3 regions of the Burkholderia thailandensis E264 genome follow, and region 1 is predicted to be linked to each of the others. Evidence: predicted binding sites of a transcription regulator. Region 1 holds the regulator's gene; each other region holds the start of a gene.

Region 1 (6,360 bases):
CACGAAGCGCCGCGCGAGCTCGCGGTGCGCGTAGACGTTGCCGTGGAACCACTTGAGGCCGAGCGCGCGAATCGCGTCCGGGTTCGCGAGCATCGCCTTCTTCGCGATTTCGCAGTTGAAGCAGTCAGCTCCCCAGAAGAACACGACGGCGAGCGCGTCGCCCGCGCTCGCGAGCCCGGCGTCGAAGTTCGCGGCGTCCAGCTCCTGCATGTCGAACGCCGCGAACGCGGTCACGTCGACGCCCGTGCCCGCCATCGCCGCCCCTTACTTCGGCTGCGCGACCGTCACGAGCGCCGGGCGCAGCACGCGGTCGGCGATCGTGTAGCCCTTCTGCAGCACGGCGACGACCGTGTTCGGCTCCTGGTCGGCGGGCACCATCGAGATCGCCTGGTGCAGATGCGGATCGAATTTCTCGCCGACCGGGTTGAGCGCCGCGACGCGGCCCTTCTCGAGCGCGCTCGTCAGCTGGCGCAGCGTGAGCTCGACGCCTTCGCGGACCTTCGCGAGATCGCCCGACGTGTCGCCCACCGCCGCCTCGAGGCTGTCGAGCACGGGCAGCAGGTTCTCGGCGAAACTCTCGATCGCGAACTTGTGCGCCTTCGCGACGTCGTCCTGCGCGCGGCGGCGCACGTTCTCGGTTTCCGCCTTCGCGCGCAGGAAGCTCTCCTGCAACTCGGCGATCTTGGCTTGAGCCTCGGCGAGCGCGGCTTCGGCAGCCGGCGCCGCGTTTTCCGCGGCCTGCGCCTCGCGACCGGTTTCTTCAGTCGTTTGGTCAGTCGGGTTCTCTTGCGTGTTTTCCATATCGCTAGAAAGTCGATTTAGAGGTTAAAGCCAAAACGGCAGCCGGTTCCGCGCCTGTTCACGCGAGCGGCCGGCGCCGCACAATATCGGTGCAAATGGGGCCCCAGGCGGCGATTTCAAGAGGGAATTCCACCGCCGTCGCGCCCTGCCGGCGATGCCGCGCCGCCGCTCGGCGGGCGACGGCCGGGATTCCGGCCGAAACGGCCTGTAACAACCCTTACCGACCGTTCGCTGGATCGCAACAGTGGGCTGAACTACACTTGCGACAAGCGCGTCGGGTGCCGCGTACCCCCTGTCCCGACAGCGCCCGACACCGGACCCGAGGCCCTTTCACCCGTCTTCTCGAGGGGGAGTACCGTGAAACTGACCTTCGCCATTTCGGCAGTCGCGCTGGTACTCATCGCCGGCACGACGACCATTTGCCTATCGGGCGCCGTCACCGATCGCACGACGGAATACGGCAGCGCCCGCGCGACGTTCGATCAGCTGTTCAGCTCCCATCCGAAAACCTGTCGATAATCCGGCGGTCCCGCTTCGTCGGCCGTCCGTGCAGCTCTGCCGAAGGCTCCCGGAAATGCCGGCGCCGCTCGAGTTCCGCAAGACGCTTCGCCCGCCCCGCTTCCGTCTCCGCGTAGAGCGTCTGCGCAACGCTCGCCGGCCCGCGCACGTCGCACACGCCGAGCACGTCGATTTCCCAGACGACGTGCTCGATCGTCACGTCGACCCGGTCGCCGACGCGCACGTCCTTCGCCGGCTTGACGGCCGCGCCGCCGATCTTCACCCGCCCTTTCTCGACGGCTTCGGCCGCGAGCGAGCGAGTCTTGAAAAAGCGCGCGGCCCAGAGCCACTTGTCGATGCGCAGCCGCGCGCCGGGTTCGGTCGAGATCTTGAAATTCATGGCAATCAGGTCACGGCTTCCGGCGCCGTCGCGACGCGCACCGGCCAGCCTTGCAGGTTTTCGGCGGCGATCTCGCCGAGCGCCGCGATCCACGCGTGCGACGCGTTCAGGCAAGGAATCCGGTGGAACTCCTTGCCGCCGCCATGCAGGAACTCGTCGCGCACTTCCATTCCGATCTCCTCGATCGTCTCCAGGCAGTCGGCGGTGAAGCCCGGGCAGAACACGTCCGCGCGCCGCACACCCGCCGCGCCGAGCTCCTTGAGGGTCGGCGCAGTATAAGGCTGAAGCCACTCCGCCTTGCCGAAGCGCGACTGGAACGTGACCCGGCACTCGAACGTCGTCAGGCCGAGCGCGGACATCAGGAGCGCGGCCGTCTGCTGGCATTGGTCGTGGTACGGATCGCCGAGATCGAGCGTTCGCTTGGGCACGCCGTGAAAGCTCAGCACGAGCTTGTCGCCCGAATCGAATGCCGGCCTGCCGTGCGCCGCCCAATACTGGCGAACCTGCTCGGCGAGCGCATGGATATAGGCCGGGTGATCCGCGTAGTGGCGCACGGTGCGCACCTCCGGCTGGTTGCGCATCCGGCCGAGCGCGGCGAACGCCGCGTCGAACGCGGTGGCCGTCGTCGAGGCCGAATATTGCGGATACATCGGCAGCAGCAGCACGCGCTCGGCGCCCGCGCGCTTCAGTTGCGCGAGCACGTCGGCGATGCTCGGCGTGCCGTAGCGCATCGCATAGTCGACGATCACGCGGTAGCCGTTCGCCGCGAACAGCGGCTTCAAGCTCTCGACCTGGCGCTCCGTATAGACGCGCAGCGGCGAGCCCTCGGGCAGCCAGACGGCCGCGTACTTCTTCGCGGACGCGCGGCCGCGCAGCGGCAGGATCAGCGTGCGCAGGATCACCTGCCAGACGAGTTGCGGGATCTCGACGACGCGCGGATCGGACAGGAACTGCGCAAGATAGCGGCGCACCGCGCGCGGCGTCGGCTCGTCGGGCGTGCCCAGATTGACGAGCAGCACGGCGACGCGGTGGGCGGCCGACGCGTGCGACGGCGGTTCGAGGTCAAAGCGCATGGAAAGAGCGTGCCGGGGCACCGAATCGAACGACACTCATTATAGCGGGGCGGCCGGGCGCCACCACTCGGCCGTCCGGCCAATTGCGCGGCGCCCGGCGGGCCGGCACGATGACGATGACGGATTCGAGCGGGAAACGAGCGGCAGGAGCGGCGTCGGACGCCGCAACAAGCGTGCTGAAAAGTATGACGAAATGGCGATGAACGGCGGATGGAACCGGTTACTGCTGGCTGAGCGTCAGCGACAGGAGGCGCGCGGTAATGTCGACGATCGGAATCACGCGGTTGTACGCCATCCGCGTCGGGCCGATCACGCCGAGCGTGCCGACGATCTTGCCGTTGACCTCGTACGGCGCGGTCACGACGCTCATCTCGTCGATCGGCACGAGCGTCGACTCGCCGCCGATGAAGATCTGCACGCCCTGCGCGTGACTCGACACGTCGAGCAGTTGCAGCAGGCTCGTCTTCTGGTCGAACACGTCGAACAGCTTGCGCAGGCGCGCCATGTCGGACGACAGGTCCGCCACTTCGAGCAGGTTGCGCTCGCCGGAGATCAGCACGGTCTCCTCGTCGGCGGGCTCCTCGGTGCTCGCCGTGACGGCCGCGTGCATCAGCGCCGTCATGTCGCCGCGCAACTCGTCGATTTCCCCGCGCAGCCGGCGGCGCACCTCGTCGAACGACAGGCCGGCGAAGTGCGCGTTGATGTAGTTCGACGCCTCGGTGAGCTGCGCGGGCGAGTAGTCGCGCTGCGTCGCGATCATGCGGTTCTGCACGTCGCCTTCGGGCGTCACGATGATGAGGAGAATCCGCTTGTCCGACAGGCGCAGGAACTCGATCTGCTTGAACACGTGGCTGCGGCGCGGCGTCAGCACGACACCCGCGAACTGCGACAGGTTCGACAGCACGCTCGCCGCGGCCGCGACGACCTTCTGCTGCGGCTCGCCCGCCTGCAGCGTGGTCTGCACGAGCCGCGTGACCGCGTCGGAATCGATCGGCGACTCGACCGTGAGCATCGTGTCGACGAACAGCCGGTAGCCGCGCGGCGTCGGCACGCGCCCCGCCGACGTATGCGGGCTCGACACGAGGCCGAGCTCCTCCAGGTCGGACATCACGTTGCGGATCGTCGCCGGGCTCAGCTCGAGCCCGGAATAACGAGACAACGTGCGCGATCCGACCGGCTGACCGTCGGCGATATACCGCTCGATCAACGTCTTGAGGAGGGTTCGTGCGCGTGGATCTAACATGATGGAAAATTTTAGCGCAACCGGGCGGCGCCCGCGAGCGCCGCTTGCGCGCCGCCCGTCCCGCGCCCGTTTTGCCGGCCGGCCGCCGGCGGGCGGTTCTTTTCGTCATCGAGCTATGGTGTAATGCCGGCATGAAAATCGGCCACCAATTCCATACCGTCGCGCTCGTCGGGCGCAGCAACACGCCCGGCATCGCCGAGCCGCTCGCGTCGCTCGCCGCGTGCATCGCGAAGCGCGGCTTCGAAGTCGTGTTCGAGGCGGACACCGCGCAGGCGCTCGGCAGCACCGGCTACCCGGCGCTCACGCCCGCCGAGATCGGCGCGCGCGCCGACGTCGCGGTCGTGCTGGGCGGCGACGGCACGATGCTCGGCATCGGCCGCCAGCTCGCGCCGTACAAGACGCCGCTCATCGGCATCAACCACGGCCGGCTCGGCTTCATCACCGACATCCCGGCGTCCGACATGCAGGAAGTCGTGCCGATGATGCTCGCGGGCAGCTACGAGCGCGAGGAGCGCACGCTGCTCGAGGCGCGGATCGTGCGCAACAACGAGCCGATCTACCACGCGCTCGCGTTCAACGACGTCGTCGTGAACCGCAGCGGCTTCTCCGGGATGGCCGAGCTGCGCGTGTCGGTCGACGGCCGATTCATGTACAACCAGCGCTCGGACGGCCTCATCGTCGCGACGCCGACGGGCTCGACCGCATACGCGCTGTCGTCGCAGGGGCCGATCCTGCATCCGCAGCTGCAGGGCATCGTGCTCGTGCCGATCGCGCCGCACGCGCTGTCGAACCGGCCGATCGTGCTGCCGGACGATTCGAAGATCGCGATCCAGATCATCGGCGGGCGCGACGTGAACGTGAACTTCGACATGCAGTCGTTCACCGCGCTCGAGTTGAACGACACGATCGAAGTGCGCCGCTCGAAGCACACGGTGCCGTTCCTGCACCCGGTCGGCTACAGCTATTACGCGACGCTGCGCAAGAAACTGCACTGGAACGAACACCCGTCGAACGAAGAAGACGACGAATAAATCCCGACGCCCCCCTTCCGACCGACACCCATGCTCCGCCACCTCTCGATTCGCGATTTCGTCATCGTCGCCGCACTCGACCTGGAATTCGACAGCGGCTTCACCGTTTTCTCAGGCGAAACCGGCGCCGGCAAATCGATCCTGATCGACGCGCTCGCGCTCGCGCTCGGCGAGCGCGCCGACGCGAGCGTCGTGCGCACCGGCAGCGGCCGGGCCGACATCAGCGCCGAATTCACGCCGCACGACCGCGTCGCGCGCTGGCTCGACGAGCACGCGTTCGATGCCGACGACACGGTGATGCTGCGGCGCGTCGTCGACGCGAACGGCCGCTCGCGCGCATTCATCAACGGCACGAGCGCGACGCTCGCGCAGCTGCGCGAAGTGGGCGAGATGCTCGTCGACATCCACGGCCAGCATGCGCACCAGTTACTGATGCGCGCGGACGCGCAACGCGAGCTGTTCGACACGCACGCGGGGCTCGCGGCGGACGCGGCCGCGGTCACGCGCGGCTATCGCGCATGGCGCGACGCGACGCACGCGATCGACGCCGCGCAGGCGCACGAGCGCGAGCGCCAGCTCGAACGCGAAAAGCTCGCGTGGCAGCTCGCCGAGCTCGACAAGCTCGCGCCGCAGCCGGGCGAATGGGACGAGATCAGCGCCGAGCACAAGCGGCTCACGCATTCGGCAAACCTGATCGACGGCGTGCAGGGCGCGCTCAACGCGATCTCGGAATCCGACGACGCGATGCTCACGCAGTTGGGCGCGATCGTGTCGAAGTTGAGGAGCCTCGCCGAATACGATCCCGCGCTCAACGACGCGCTCGCGTCGCTCGAACCGGCCGAGATCCAGTTGCAGGAGGCGTCGTACTCGCTGTCGCACTATGCGCAGCGTCTCGACCTCGATCCGGACCGGCTCGCGCAGGTCGAGACGCGGCTCGACGCGCTGCATTCGACCGCGCGCAAGTTCCGGCTGCCGCCCGAGACGCTGCACGGCGAGCACGAGGCGCGCCGCGCGCAGCTCGCCGAGCTCGACGCCGCCGCCGACCTGAGCGCGCTGCAGGCGATCGCCGACAGGGCGAAGGACGCGTATCTCGCCGACGCGAAGAAGCTGTCGAAGGCGCGCGCGCAGGCGGCGAAAGCGCTCGGCGCGGCGGTGACGACGGGCATGCAGGAATTGTCGATGGCGGGCGGCAGCTTCGAGGTCGCGCTCGTGCCGCTCGCCGAAGGCGGCGCGCACGGGCTCGAGCAGGTCGAGTTCCGCGTCGCGGGTCATGCGGGCGTGCCGCTGCGGCCGCTCGCGAAGGTCGCCTCGGGC
Region 2 (6,360 bases), 960 kb from region 1:
TGTGGATTCGGCCTTGGTGCGGCCGTGTGTGAAAGATCTTATGAAACCTTCGATTGGTGTTCAAGTGGTATCAATCTGGAATCGAATTGGCATTTGAGCGTTCAACAAGGCTGGGTTGAGCCGCGTGGCGAGCAGGGGCGCGGCGAAGGTGCGGACGCGGCGGCCGGACGGAGCCGGCGCAGGCGAAGCCGCGATGTCGCGCACGATGCGCGGCGCGCGACGGCGGCGGCGGATGGAAGCCGCCGCCGTCGCGGGAGGCGGCGCGTGTCGGATCGATGGGAAAAGCCGTCGTGAGCGACTTACGCTGATTCTGCCGAATCGTGCCGACGCGATCGTCATGCGGGGGAGAGACGGCCGTTTGCCGGAGCGCACCGCCGATGACGGCGGGCAACGGCGCGGCGGCGCGCGCGGCGCGCGTCGGAAAAACAAAAGCCCCCGCGAAGCGGCGGGGGCCGTAGCGGGCGGCATCGCTTCGCGCGCGCCGCGTCCGGGGCGAACGGGCGGCGAGTGCGCGCATTCGTGCGCCGTGCGCCGCCGAGTCGTCCCGGCACGGCGCGCGACACACGATGCGCGGCGGCTACGCGTCTCGCTTTTGCCGCGCCTCGAGCCACATCGCATTGATGATGCCGAACGCGAGCGCGACGCCGATGCCGAGAACCCAGCTGAAGTACCACATGATCCGACTCCTTCGAAACTTGCGAGAATCTTGCGAAAGGCCGGCCGCGCGGTGTGTCGCACGCGGGGGCCGGCCGGACATCAGTACATCGAGTGCCGGTTTTCCTCCAGCACGCTCGGCGTTACCTTGCCGCGCAGCACGCGATACACCCAGCTCGTGTAGAGCAGGATGATCGGCAGGAACACGATCACCGCGACGAGCATCACCTCGAGCGTCAACCGGCTCGATGTCGAATCCCAGACCGTCAGGCTGCTCTTCGGATCGAGCGACGAAGGCATGATGAACGGGAACATCGAGAAGCCCGCCGTCAGGATCACGCCGATGATCATCAGGCCCGTGCAGATGAACGCGGTCTTCTCGCGCTTCGAGCCGGCGAGCAGCATCGCGAGCACGCCGCCCGCGATGCCGACGGCGGGCGCGGCGATCATCCACGGATACAGCCCGTAGTTCACGAGCCAGAGGCCCGGCGCGGCGGAGACCTGCTTGAGGAGCGGATTCGCGACGGTGTCGACGGGGGCCGCCTGCGTGATCTGGAAGCCGCCGACGAACGACGCGATCAGCGCGCCCGCGAGCACGAACAGCACAACGGCGACGAGCGACGACACGCGCAGCGCGATCGACGCGCGCTTCGCGATCGCACCGTCGGTCTTCATCTTGACGAATGCGGCGCCGTGCGCGACGAGCATCGTGAGGCTCACGAGCCCGCAGAGCAGCGCGAACGGATTGAGCAGCGCCCAGAAGCTGCCGTGATAGGTGACGCGCAGGTCGGTGTCGAACGCGAACGGCACGCCCTGCAGCAGGTTGCCGAATGCGACGCCGAACACGAGCGCGGGCACGAAGCCGCCGACGAAGAGCGCCCAGTCCCAGCTCGTGCGCCAGCGCGGATCGTCGCGCTTGCTGCGGTAGTCGAAGCCGACGGGCCGGAAGAACAGCGCGAACAGCACGAGCAGCATCGCGAAGTAGAAGCCCGAAAACGACGCCGCATAAACGAGCGGCCACGCGGCGAACATCGCGCCGCCCGCGGTGATGAGCCAGACCTGGTTGCCCTCCCAGGTCGCGCCGACCGTGTTGACGATGATGCGGCGCTCGTCGTCGGTCTTGCCGAGGAACGGCAGGAGCGCGGCCGCGCCCATGTCGAAGCCGTCCGTCAGCGCGAAGCCGATGAGCAGTATCCCGACGAGCAGCCACCAGATCACTTTCAGAGTTGCATAGTCCATGGCGATTCCTTGTGCGAATTCGAGGGTGCCGGGGGCGTCACGCGACGGTGCCGGCGACGGTCTTCTCGAGCGGCCTCCCCGCCTGTTCGTGGTGATAGCGGCCGGTGTGCAGCGACGACGGGCCGAGCCGCGCGTACTTGAACATCAGCGTGATCTCGATGATGAACAGCGCCGTGTAGAACACGATGAAGCCCGCGAGGCTCAGGTACAGATCGGTCGCCGTGAGGCTCGACGCGGACAGGTGCGTCGGCAGGATGCCCGCGATCGTCCACGGCTGGCGGCCCACTTCGGCGACGACCCAGCCGAACTCGGCGGCGAGCCACGGCAGCGGAATCGCCCACACCGCGTAGCGCAGGAACCAGCGGCGGTTGTCCTGCAGCAACTGACGGCGCGCGCACAACCAGAACGCGGCGATGAAGGTCGCGAGGAACAGGAAGCCGAGGAACACCATGATCCGGAACGAGAAGAACACGGGCGCGACAGGCGGGATCGTCTGCTTCGCCGCGGCCTTGATCTGATCCGGCGTCGCGTCGGTCACGTTCTGCGTGAACTGCTTGAGCATCAGGCCGTAGCCGAGATACTGCTTGTGCTGATCGAACGTTGCCTTCGTCTCGGCGCTCGTGTCGCCCGCCTTCAGCTTCTGCAGCGCGCCGTACGCGATCATCCCGCTCTGGATGTGCGCTTCGCTGCGCTTCGCGAGCTCACGCAGGCCGATCACCGGCTCGCTGATCGAGCGCGTCGCGATGAGGCCGAGCGCGTACGGGATCTTGATCGCGTAATCGGTGCGTTCCTCGGCCTGGTTCGGCAGGCCGATCAGCGTGAACGACGCGGGCGCGGGCTGCGTTTCCCATTCGGATTCGATCGCGGCGAGCTTCATCTTCTGCACCTCGCCCGTCGTGTAGCCCGATTCGTCGCCGAGCACGATCACGCAGAGCGTCGACGCGAGGCCGAAGCCCGCGGCGACCGCGAACGAGCGCAGCGCGAAGTCGGTGTCGCGCTTTTTCAGCAGGTACCATGCGGACACGCCGAGCACGAACATCGACGCCGTCACGTAGCCCGCCGACACCGTGTGCACGAACTTCACCTGAGCGACCGGGTTGAAGAGCACGTCGAACAGGTTCGAGAGCTCCATGCGCATCGTCTGGTAGTTGAACTCGGCGCCGACCGGATTGTTCATCCAGCCGTTCGCGACGAGGATCCACAGCGCGGACAGGTTCGAGCCGAGCGCGACGAGGAACGTGACGATCAAGTGCTGCACCTTCGTCAGACGGTTCCAGCCGAAGAAGAACAGGCCGACGAACGTCGATTCCAGGAAGAACGCCATCAGCCCCTCGACGGCGAGCGGCACGCCGAAGATGTCGCCGACGTAGTGCGAGTAGTACGACCAGTTCGTGCCGAACTGGAATTCGAGCGTGATGCCCGTCGTCACGCCCATCGCGAAGTTGATTCCGAAGAGCTTGCCCCAGAACTGGGTCATGTCCTTGTAGACCTGCTTGCCCGTCATCACGTAGACGGCTTCCATGATGACGAGCAGCCAGGACATGCCGAGCGTGAGCGGAACAAACAGGAAATGGTAGAGCGCTGTGATGCCGAACTGCAGACGCGACAGATCGACGACTTCGCTACTTATCATGGCGGTCTCCCTGAGTGGGTGCGGATGGCGTCGTCGACAGCAGCTGCGCGGCGACGACGGCAGGCGGCAACGACATGTGCTCCGCCTGCGGATGGTTGAAGAATGCGTATTTGAGCGCGACGAGCAGCACGAGCTTGAACGCCAGCACGATCGAGATGTCGCGCGCGAGAGTGGGGCCGCGAGCCCAGGCGGCGACCCGATCGCGCCAGCCCGCCGGACGGGCGGGCGGCGTGCCGTCGGGCGACGCCTTCTTGTTGATGAAAGTCAAAGCCATGATGTCCGGGATAACGCGATGGGCGCAAAACTGGGCGCCGGCCTCGTCGCTCGCTCGCATGCGTGCGGCATGTGCTGGCCGGTCCTCCCAATTGTAGGAGGCCTCCCGGAAAAACCCTTAGTGCTGCGCTGCGGCACACCGTCGCGAAGCGATCGCGAAACCTTGCGTTTGCTCAAGACCTGCGTGATTCGCGATACGTCGGATGAAATTTTTCATAACGTTGATCAAGCATGCGAGCGGTGTGCGCGGCCGTGCGGGGCGAAAAAAAGCCCGCTGTCTTGCGACAGCGGGCTGTTTCGCCTCGGCGCGGCCCGGACGGGCCGTCCGTTCGAGCGTTATGCGTACGCGGCGAGCGCCGTGCGCATCTTCTTCATCGCGCTTGCCTCGATTTGGCGGATGCGCTCCGCCGACACGCCGAACTCGGCCGCGAGATCGTGCAGCGTCGAGCCGCCCGAGCCGTCGTCGTCGACGTTCAGCCAGCGCGCTTCGATGATCCGGCGGCTGCGCGCGTCGAGCGAGTCGAGCGCGCGCGCGATGCCGTCCGTCTGCAACATGTCGCGCTGCCGCGCGGCGAGCACCGCGGTCGGCTCGTTGTGCGAATCGGCGAGATACGCGATCGGCGCATACGACTCCTCGCCATCGTCGATCTGGCCTTCGAGCGCGATGTCGCCGCCCGACAGACGGGTTTCCATCTCGGCCACTTCCTCGCGCTTGACGTTCAGTTCCTGCGCGAGGCCGTCGATTTCCTCCGGCGTGAACGCCTGCGTGCCCTTCTTGTGGCTGCGCAGGTTGAAGAACAGCTTGCGCTGCGCCTTCGTCGTCGCCACCTTGACCATGCGCCAGTTGCGCAGGATGTACTCGTGAATCTCGGCCTTGATCCAGTGGATCGCGTACGACACGAGGCGCACGTTCTGAGCGGGATCGAAACGCTTGACCGCCTTCATCAGGCCGATATTGCCTTCCTGGATCAGGTCGCCGTGCGGCAGGCCGTAGCCGAGATAGTTGCGTGCGATCGACACCACGAGCCGCAGGTGCGACAGCACGAGCCGGCGTGCGGCGTCGAGACTGTTTTGCTCGCGGTATTCGGTCGCGTATTGACGCTCTTCCTCCGCCGTCAGCAGCGGAATCCGGTTGACGGCCTGGATATAGGCGTCGATGTTGCCCAACTGGCCCGGCAGCATCGAGTGGGATGCGAGCGCCAGCGAGCCTGCCGATGCGGCCTTAGCGGACGCCGGGCGCAGCGTGTTCGGAAGGGTCAATGCGTTGCTCACGTAGAAAACTCCTTTGGAACCAGGGACGAGCCCCTTTGCCGGGGCGATTCCTCGATGAATCTTAGCACTCCGTCTACTGGAGTGCTAATCCTTAGAAGGAACAGGGGCACGGGAGTTCCCATCTTGCTATCGATTTTTGGCATTCGATAGCCATCAGTGCGCCCCATTTTCGGCTGCGGCTCCGTAAGTGCTTGTTTTACGGACATTTCGGGTAAAGGATACTGATTCTTGTCAATTCGGAAGAAAACCATTTCGTCGAACGATGCCGATCGGAAAAGTCCTTTACCATAAGATGCTGTTCGCTCGAGCTCGGCGTGTCGATTGCGCCGAGGCTCTATTCAACCAGAGAAGTTGGAGTACGAGATGAACGATAAGAACGGCGGTCGGGTGGGGCGGGCCATTGCGAAGACCGCGCTGGCCCTGGCGCTAGTCGGCGCTTCCGGCAGTGCGTTTGCGGATCGTTGGGGCCTGCAGCTCGGCGGCGGCGTGGCCGATCACGACATGAAGAAGGGCGACATCGCCGTTGCCTGGGACCCGGGCTGGACCTGGTGGGAAATCGGCGGCTGGCATTTTGCGTTCGTCGCCGAAGGACACCTGTCGTACTGGCGCTATACGGGCGACCGCGCGATCAACGACAGCATCTGGGAAGTCGGCGCGACGCCGATCATCCGGTTCATCAAGAGCGCGGGCTACGTGCGGCCGTTCATCGAGGTGGGCGCCGGCGTGCGCTTCCTGTCGCATCCGACGATATCGGAGAATTACTCGATGTCGACGTCGTTCCAGTTCGCCGACATGGTCGGCGTCGGCGCGCAATTCGGCAATCGTCAGCAGTATCAAGCGGGTTTGCGTTTCCAGCATGTATCGAACGCGGGTATCAAAGACCCGAATCCTGGTATAAATTTCAGCCAGCTCTACGTGCAATACAACTTCTGATCGGCGCGCCGGACGCGCGCATGCAGTCGAGGAGCATGGCAATGGTGGCGAAGGGGATCGATGCGATTCGCGCGCTCGAGCGCGACCGGTTTCGGGCGATGGTCGACGGCGACGGCGAGGCGCTCGACGCGTTGCTGTCCGACAAGGTCTGCTACGTGCACACCAACGGCAAGCGCGAGACCAAGCAGCAGTTCATCGATGCGATCGCCGCGGGACGCCGCCGCTACCGGCAGATCGAGATCCAGTCGCAGGATGTGCTGCCTGTCGGGGACGCCACCTATGTCGTCGCGGGGCGCGCGCTGATCGAGATGGAGACGAACAACGGCGGCCTCGTGTTCCAGATCGCGTACACGGCG
Region 3 (6,360 bases), 190 kb from region 1:
ACATGTCCATGCCCATGCCGCCCATGCCGCCCGGCATGCCGCCCGGCATCGGAGCGTCTTCCTTCGGCAGTTCGGCGACGGCTGCGTCCGTCGTCAGCAGCAGGCCTGCGACCGAAGCCGCGTTCTGCAGCGCGGTGCGCGTGACCTTCGTCGGATCGACGACGCCGGCCTCAACCATGTCGACGTACTCGCCCGTCGCCGCGTTGTAGCCGTAGTTGCCCTTGCCTGCAGCAACTGCCGCCACCACGACGCTCGCTTCTTCGCCGCCGTTCGTGACGATCTGGCGCAGCGGCTCTTCCATTGCGCGCAGCACGATCTTGATGCCGGCGTTCTGGTCGGCGTTCACGCCGGTCAGTGCAGCGATTGCGGTGCGTGCGCGGATCAGCGCGACACCGCCGCCCGGGACGATGCCTTCTTCAACGGCCGCGCGGGTTGCGTGCAGCGCGTCTTCGACACGTGCCTTCTTTTCCTTCATTTCGACTTCGGTCGCCGCGCCGACCTTGATCACTGCAACACCGCCGGCCAGCTTGGCCACGCGCTCTTGCAGCTTTTCACGGTCGTAGTCCGACGTCGCTTCTTCGATCTGCGTGCGGATTTGCTTGACGCGCGCTTCGATGTTCACGGCTTCGCCAGCGCCGTCGATGATCGTCGTGTTTTCCTTGCCCACTTCGATGCGCTTCGCCTGGCCCAGTTCTGCCAGCGTTGCCTTCTCGAGCGTGAGGCCGGTTTCTTCCGCAATGACTTGGCCGCCCGTCAGGATCGCGATGTCTTCCAGCATCGCCTTGCGACGGTCGCCGAAGCCCGGCGCCTTGACCGCAACGGTCTTCAGGATGCCGCGGATGTTGTTGACGACCAGCGTCGCGAGCGCTTCGCCTTCGACGTCTTCAGCGATGATGAGCAGCGGACGGCCAGCCTTCGCGACTTGCTCGAGCACCGGCAGCAGATCGCGGATGTTCGACACCTTCTTGTCGTGCAGCAGCACGAACGGGTTCTCGAGGACGGCGACTTGCTTGTCCGGGTTGTTGATGAAGTACGGCGACAGGTAGCCGCGGTCGAATTGCATGCCTTCGACGACGTCGAGCTCGTCGGCGAGCGACTTGCCGTCTTCGACGGTGATCACGCCTTCCTTGCCGACCTTGTCCATCGCTTCAGCGATGCGATCGCCGATCGACGAATCGCTGTTCGCCGAGATCGAGCCGACCTGTGCGATTTCCTTGTTCGTCGTGCACGGCTTGCTGATCTTCTTCAGCTCTTCGACAGCCGCTGCGACTGCCTTGTCGATGCCGCGCTTCAGGTCCATCGGGTTCATGCCCGATGCGACGTACTTCATGCCTTCGCGGACGATCGATTGCGCGAGGACGGTTGCCGTCGTCGTGCCGTCGCCTGCGTTGTCGCTGGTCTTGGAAGCGACTTCCTTGACCATTTGCGCACCCATGTTCTGGAGCTTGTCCTTCAGCTCGATTTCCTTCGCGACCGACACACCGTCCTTGGTGACCGTCGGGCCGCCGAAGCTGCGCTCGAGCACCACGTTGCGGCCCTTCGGACCCAGCGTGACCTTCACAGCGTTGGCGAGAATGTTCACGCCTTCGACCATCTTCGCGCGTGCGGAATCGCCGAATACGACGTCTTTAGCTGCCATCTTCTAACTCCTTGAAATCTCTGAGATTGTGATCCGTTGGTGAACGCTTACTGAGCGTTGACCACGGCCATGATGTCTTCTTCGCGCATTACGAGCAGTTCCTGGCCGTCGACCTTGACGGTTTGGCCAGCATACTTGCCGAACAGAACACGATCGCCGACCTTCACGTCGAGTGCGATCGGAGCGCCCTTGTCATCGCGCTTGCCCGGGCCGATGGCCAGGACTTCGCCTTGATCCGGCTTTTCCGCAGCTGCATCGGGAATGACGATGCCCGACGCAGTCTTGGTTTCCTGATCCAGGCGCTTGACGATCACGCGATCGTGCAACGGACGAAGGTTCATATTCACTCCTCTCTTGATTGAGACTGAAGAACGCTGAGGGAAACTACCGAGCGGCTCGCCGCCCGGCAGGAATTGTTAGCACTCTCGTGCAGCGAGTGCTAATTATATGGACGGGTTTTGACAAATTCAAGAAGTGCCGACACGCGCGATTCGTGTCGAGATTCAGCCAACTTGGAACATCATCCACTTAAGTTTGAATTCGGCAACGCGCCGCACGCCCCAATGAGTAAATTTTTTACCTAAAAAAACAATAGGTTACGATGACGCCCCGGCTCCAGTGCAACCTTCATCGACCGTGATCCCGCGACGCACTAGCGCCAGTTCAGCCTTGCGCGCACGCTTCCATGCCCAATCTGGGGAATCCCCTTATGTCTCAAGCTAGTTTCCGGCGAAGGGGTCAAATCACTTTGAATTTTCTGCCTCGCCAACGAGGCAATTGCAAGCCGCAGCGCTGCACTGATCGAAGCTGGAGGCGTGACTGAAGCAACAGGCTCTGTGAAGCCGTTACCAACGAGTCAACCGCCCCTCTTCGAACATTCACACCCCCAGTCTGGAGCCGCTCCCCAACCCTCGTAGTTGTACGGGCCGCTTGCGGCCGACCGCCACCTGACGCGCCGCCTCTCTTCCACCCGTAGCGGCCAGTCGAGCAACCAGAGCTTCAATGGCAGAAATCGCCGCGATACCAGTCCCTTGGCGCAGAAGATGCCGCACTCGCTTGTTCTCGAGATGATGCTGGGTGACGCTAGAGCTCTTTCGGGTGAGGCTCAGAAACACCAGTGCGAGGATGCTACGCCATCTCGAGGGCTTGGCTGGCCCTGAGGCGCCCTGCCTCGGTCAGCCGAAATTCATTCTCGTTGCCTTGAGGCCCACGTTGCTCGAGCAAGCCGGAGCGCGCCATCAGATTGAGCGCCCGGTGCAACAGGTCCGACATGATGTCAATGTTTATCAAGTCGCGCTCCGTGTTCAGGTTCCGCTCAAGCCCCTGGTCGCCCATGATGAACCTGTACCGGTCCCGGGGATTGCGCTCCCACTCGGTTCGCTCGCGGACGACCCGGAAATGGAGGTTGACCACATAATCCCGCACAACCTGCGCCACGAAATCTGCCGGTGAGGCGTTCGAGAAGTCAGCAAAGAGCTGCACGAGTTCGGTCAAGGGCAGCCGGTCCCCGTCTACGGTCATCCGGAACCCCTGACGGTCTTGCCAGACCGTCGCATCGAGGGCGCAGTAGACGAGAGCCTCACAGGCGAGCGCGCCGACTGCCTGTAGCGCTGCATAGACGGCGTTGATTCCTTTTGAAGAAGCCAGCCGAATGGACCAGCCGGCGGACAACAGCGCTGCCATTCGAGTCTTCATGTCGAGCGCAGGAACACGCATCCCACTCCGATAGAGCGACTCCTCCCCCCTGAGCAGGCTGCTGCGCAATCTCGAAGCCACATCGGCCAGTACAACATCGGTCGGCAACCCGGCAGAAGAGTATGCGCCCACTGCGGCCGAAACGGCAGTCACCTCTCGCGCGCTGTTCCCGAGCACGGAATTGTGGACCACAAATTCGGTGGCACGAAAGAGCGTTTCCAGCGCGAGCTTGAGGTACTGGCGATATTGGAGGGATGTCCAGTACCCAGCAATGTCCTCCAGCGTCTCGTCCGCAAGCTCCCGTCCATTCGGCGCGAGTCTGCTACCCATCGTGTGGCGGATTGCGTCTACAGGGACAAAGCCTTCGGACGCCTCGAAGTTGCTCTCCGCAGTCTCGATGGCTCGCAGCGCGAGCGTGAGCCCCTTGTGCCTATGACGCCAACGCGGCACGGACGGCGACGCGTCAGGCGGAGGGAAGTAATGCGCAAGGAACGCCTCACGTTCGTCCACCGCGGCCTCCCTGACGTTCAACACAGGGTTCCACAAGGCTTTGACCTCGGCCTGCGTGATAGTCGTTGCGGTGGGGTCCGCCAACCAGTCAGCGAGGGGATGCTGGGACTTATCGAGCATCGCCTGGAATGCGGCGGCGAGTTCCATGCCCCCCTGCGTCAACTGCCACATCCCAGCAATACCGGTGACCGCCAGAAACCGTAGTCCATTCACTGCACTCGGCCGGTACTCCGGCGCACTTAGGAACCGCGCACTGTTGGAGAAGTCAATATCCACCTTGCCCGCCTTGACGGCCTTGTCCTGCTCTTCTCCCATCAAGACGTCAAAGCGCAGCTCAACCTTCCGGGCAGGGTCCGTTGGCCAAAGCCGTCGACTCCCAGGCATCCCGTCCACACCGTTGAGGGTGTTGGACCACGTCAACAGGAGCTCCATTTTCTCCATGCCGCGCGTCGAAATCTCGAGCGCCTCCTCCTGGGTCGCACCACGTGCAACAGCGGCCTCGTCTATTTTCAGGACCATCCAGCTCAACGCCGAGTAGACACGAATGTACTGTGCGACATTGTTGATGCCGGGGAACACCGAACGATAGAGCGCCATGTTGACGCTCTGTGTGCCGAGAGGGTCTGGTGCGAGCGACGTCGGAGCCGGAGCGGTAAATGAAGGTGCAGTAATCACGAACGTTTCTCCGGCAGAACAACACCAAACTCAATATTCGACGGAAGCGCAGCACGAAGCGCAGACACGTCCAGTCCCAAGAATATGACGCGTTGACAGTTATGGACGAGTGCCTGCGTGGAACGAAGTGCGCCCAGTTCGGCCGTGTCCTTGATATTCACAAAACAACCCGGGCATCCGAACGGTGCGTTTGCGCTTTTAACAACGCCGAAGACCCTCTTGTTCTTCCCGATGGGTGGCTTTTTGCGATACGCCTCCAGGCGCTGGATTACGGGCCCGTACGTGTCGACCGGAAGGTCGGGCCGCGCCTTGTCCGTGAAAATCGCCACAATCAGCTGCTCGAGCTGCTCACGCGTGGTCAGCGCCTTCGCGATGAGCGCTGCCGTCTGCGCAACGCCAACCCGGTCTTCCACCGGCACACGGACAAACGGCAGTGTTGGTAGTGTCAGCTGGACGCGCTGTGTCCACGCTGCTTCATCCGGAACATACCCCACCAGCACCCGCACCGCTTCCTTGACAGTCCCACAGACGATCTGGGAGGTCGCGGGTTTCGCGTAGTACACCGCGCAGCACGCCAACGTACAGAAGGCGGAAATCAGTCGCTGACGATTGCCATCGCCGTAGTCGAATGCGCTGAATCGTGTCAGCCACGAATCCAGTCCGTATGCGAGGTCACTGCCGGCGAAAAAGGAATTGCCGCTGGTCGCAAGTCCGCGCCGGCGCGCAAACGCCCGCTTGAGTGCCTCGCTGGCGGCGAGCGTAACTGCACCTGTCAGGAGCGGATGTGTCGCGTCCCGCGCGAGCGAGTCCGGGAGAACATCGAGCATAGCGGCCTGTGCATCTTCGAGGGTATCGGCGCCTTCCGTGGTGTTCGTTCCGGGAGCGGTAGCGTCATCGCCGAACTCGTCACCCGCGTTACGAAGGAGCACGAGCTCAGCAGACTTGTGGCCAGCACTCGGACCGCCACCGCGCGCCAGGTCTCCATTCAGGTGCTTGAAAGCCGCAGTCAGACATTGCATCTCAAGGGGATTGGATGCCCCCATCTGCGTAAAATCGATGTCGCTCCACCCAACGTACGTCGTGGTGCTCGCTTTTTGAACGACCGGCTCGACATTTTTGGCCACAGTTGAATGGCGCGGTGTTGAACCACCCATGGACGGCGTTCTCATAGCCTCGCGCAGCACATCGTAAATGGCCCAAAGGTCCTGGCCCGTTGCCATTCCTGCCGAAACCCGGGCGGCAGCTCGTACGAGCTGCCTGTCGCGCGGTGACATCCGCAGTTCTGTTTCGACGTTCAGCCAGCCCTTGGCTACGAAGGATCCAGCCTTGAGCTTGAGCAACCGGCCGCCTGGCGCATCGCTGGATTGCAGCGAGCCCGTCGCAAAATCTCCGTCAGCAGCCACGGTAACAGTGGCTTCATGTTCACAGGCCACACCGTTCCAGACTTCGAGCGAACATTGAGAAGCCGGAGGCATCGGCGTAACCACACCTGAGATGACGCCATCAGGCCGCCAGATGGCGTCGAGCGCTGGCAAGTGTATGGCAAGCTCACTAACGTCGTACTCGTTCGGGACGAAATCTTCCGGAGTTGCTTTATTCCACTGGAACGGTGTCGTTGCCACCCTGCGAATAAGAGCCACCTCAACGTTGTCTGGAACGGCCCCCTGAATCTCCGGACACAGTCTCCCGCTTAAACTAACGGGTAGGCATAGGACTGTGTTTTTGACTAACACCAGGCAGGAAGTGATGGAAGTGTTGACGGGCCCGGAGCGTCGGCGGCGCTGGACGGCGGAACAGAAGCTGGCGATGGTTCGCGAGAGTTTGGAGCCGGGGACGTCGGT

The links. The regulator HrcA, encoded in region 1, represses chaperone genes, less so after heat shock. The targets are predictions, from matches to a motif close to TTAGCACTCNNNNNNNNNGAGTGCTAA.
Region 2: rpoH (RNA polymerase sigma factor RpoH) is a predicted target of HrcA. The motif match lies at 5,133-5,159, and genes of this name have one in related genera.
Region 3: groES (co-chaperone GroES) is a predicted target of HrcA. The motif match lies at 2,056-2,082, and genes of this name have one in related genera.

Annotation. Positions count from the first base shown of each region.
Region 1 covers NC_007651.1:1,459,964-1,466,323, reverse strand. The annotation lists gene BTH_RS18855 (thioredoxin family protein) at 1-255, opposite strand, end outside; gene grpE (nucleotide exchange factor GrpE) at 265-801, opposite strand; gene BTH_RS34555 (hypothetical protein) at 1,159-1,320, shown strand; gene BTH_RS18845 (RNA-binding S4 domain-containing protein) at 1,292-1,699, opposite strand; gene hemH (ferrochelatase) at 1,705-2,772, opposite strand; gene hrcA (heat-inducible transcriptional repressor HrcA) at 2,993-4,015, opposite strand; gene BTH_RS18830 (NAD kinase) at 4,147-5,046, shown strand; gene recN (DNA repair protein RecN) at 5,077-6,360, shown strand, end outside.
Region 2 covers NC_007651.1:503,424-509,783, forward strand. The annotation lists gene BTH_RS34505 (hypothetical protein) at 71-517, opposite strand; gene cydX (cytochrome bd-I oxidase subunit CydX) at 578-676, opposite strand; gene cydB (cytochrome d ubiquinol oxidase subunit II) at 757-1,893, opposite strand; gene BTH_RS14500 (cytochrome ubiquinol oxidase subunit I) at 1,931-3,526, opposite strand; gene cydP (cytochrome oxidase putative small subunit CydP) at 3,516-3,800, opposite strand; gene rpoH (RNA polymerase sigma factor RpoH) at 4,136-5,071, opposite strand; gene BTH_RS14515 (acyloxyacyl hydrolase) at 5,435-6,004, shown strand; gene BTH_RS14520 (nuclear transport factor 2 family protein) at 6,046-6,360, shown strand, end outside.
Region 3 covers NC_007651.1:1,648,975-1,655,334, reverse strand. The annotation lists gene groL (chaperonin GroEL) at 1-1,639, opposite strand, end outside; gene groES (co-chaperone GroES) at 1,687-1,980, opposite strand; gene BTH_RS19630 (hypothetical protein) at 2,768-4,441, opposite strand; gene BTH_RS19625 (hypothetical protein) at 4,516-6,159, opposite strand; one part of gene BTH_RS19615 (IS3-like element ISButh2 family transposase) at 6,266-6,360, shown strand, end outside.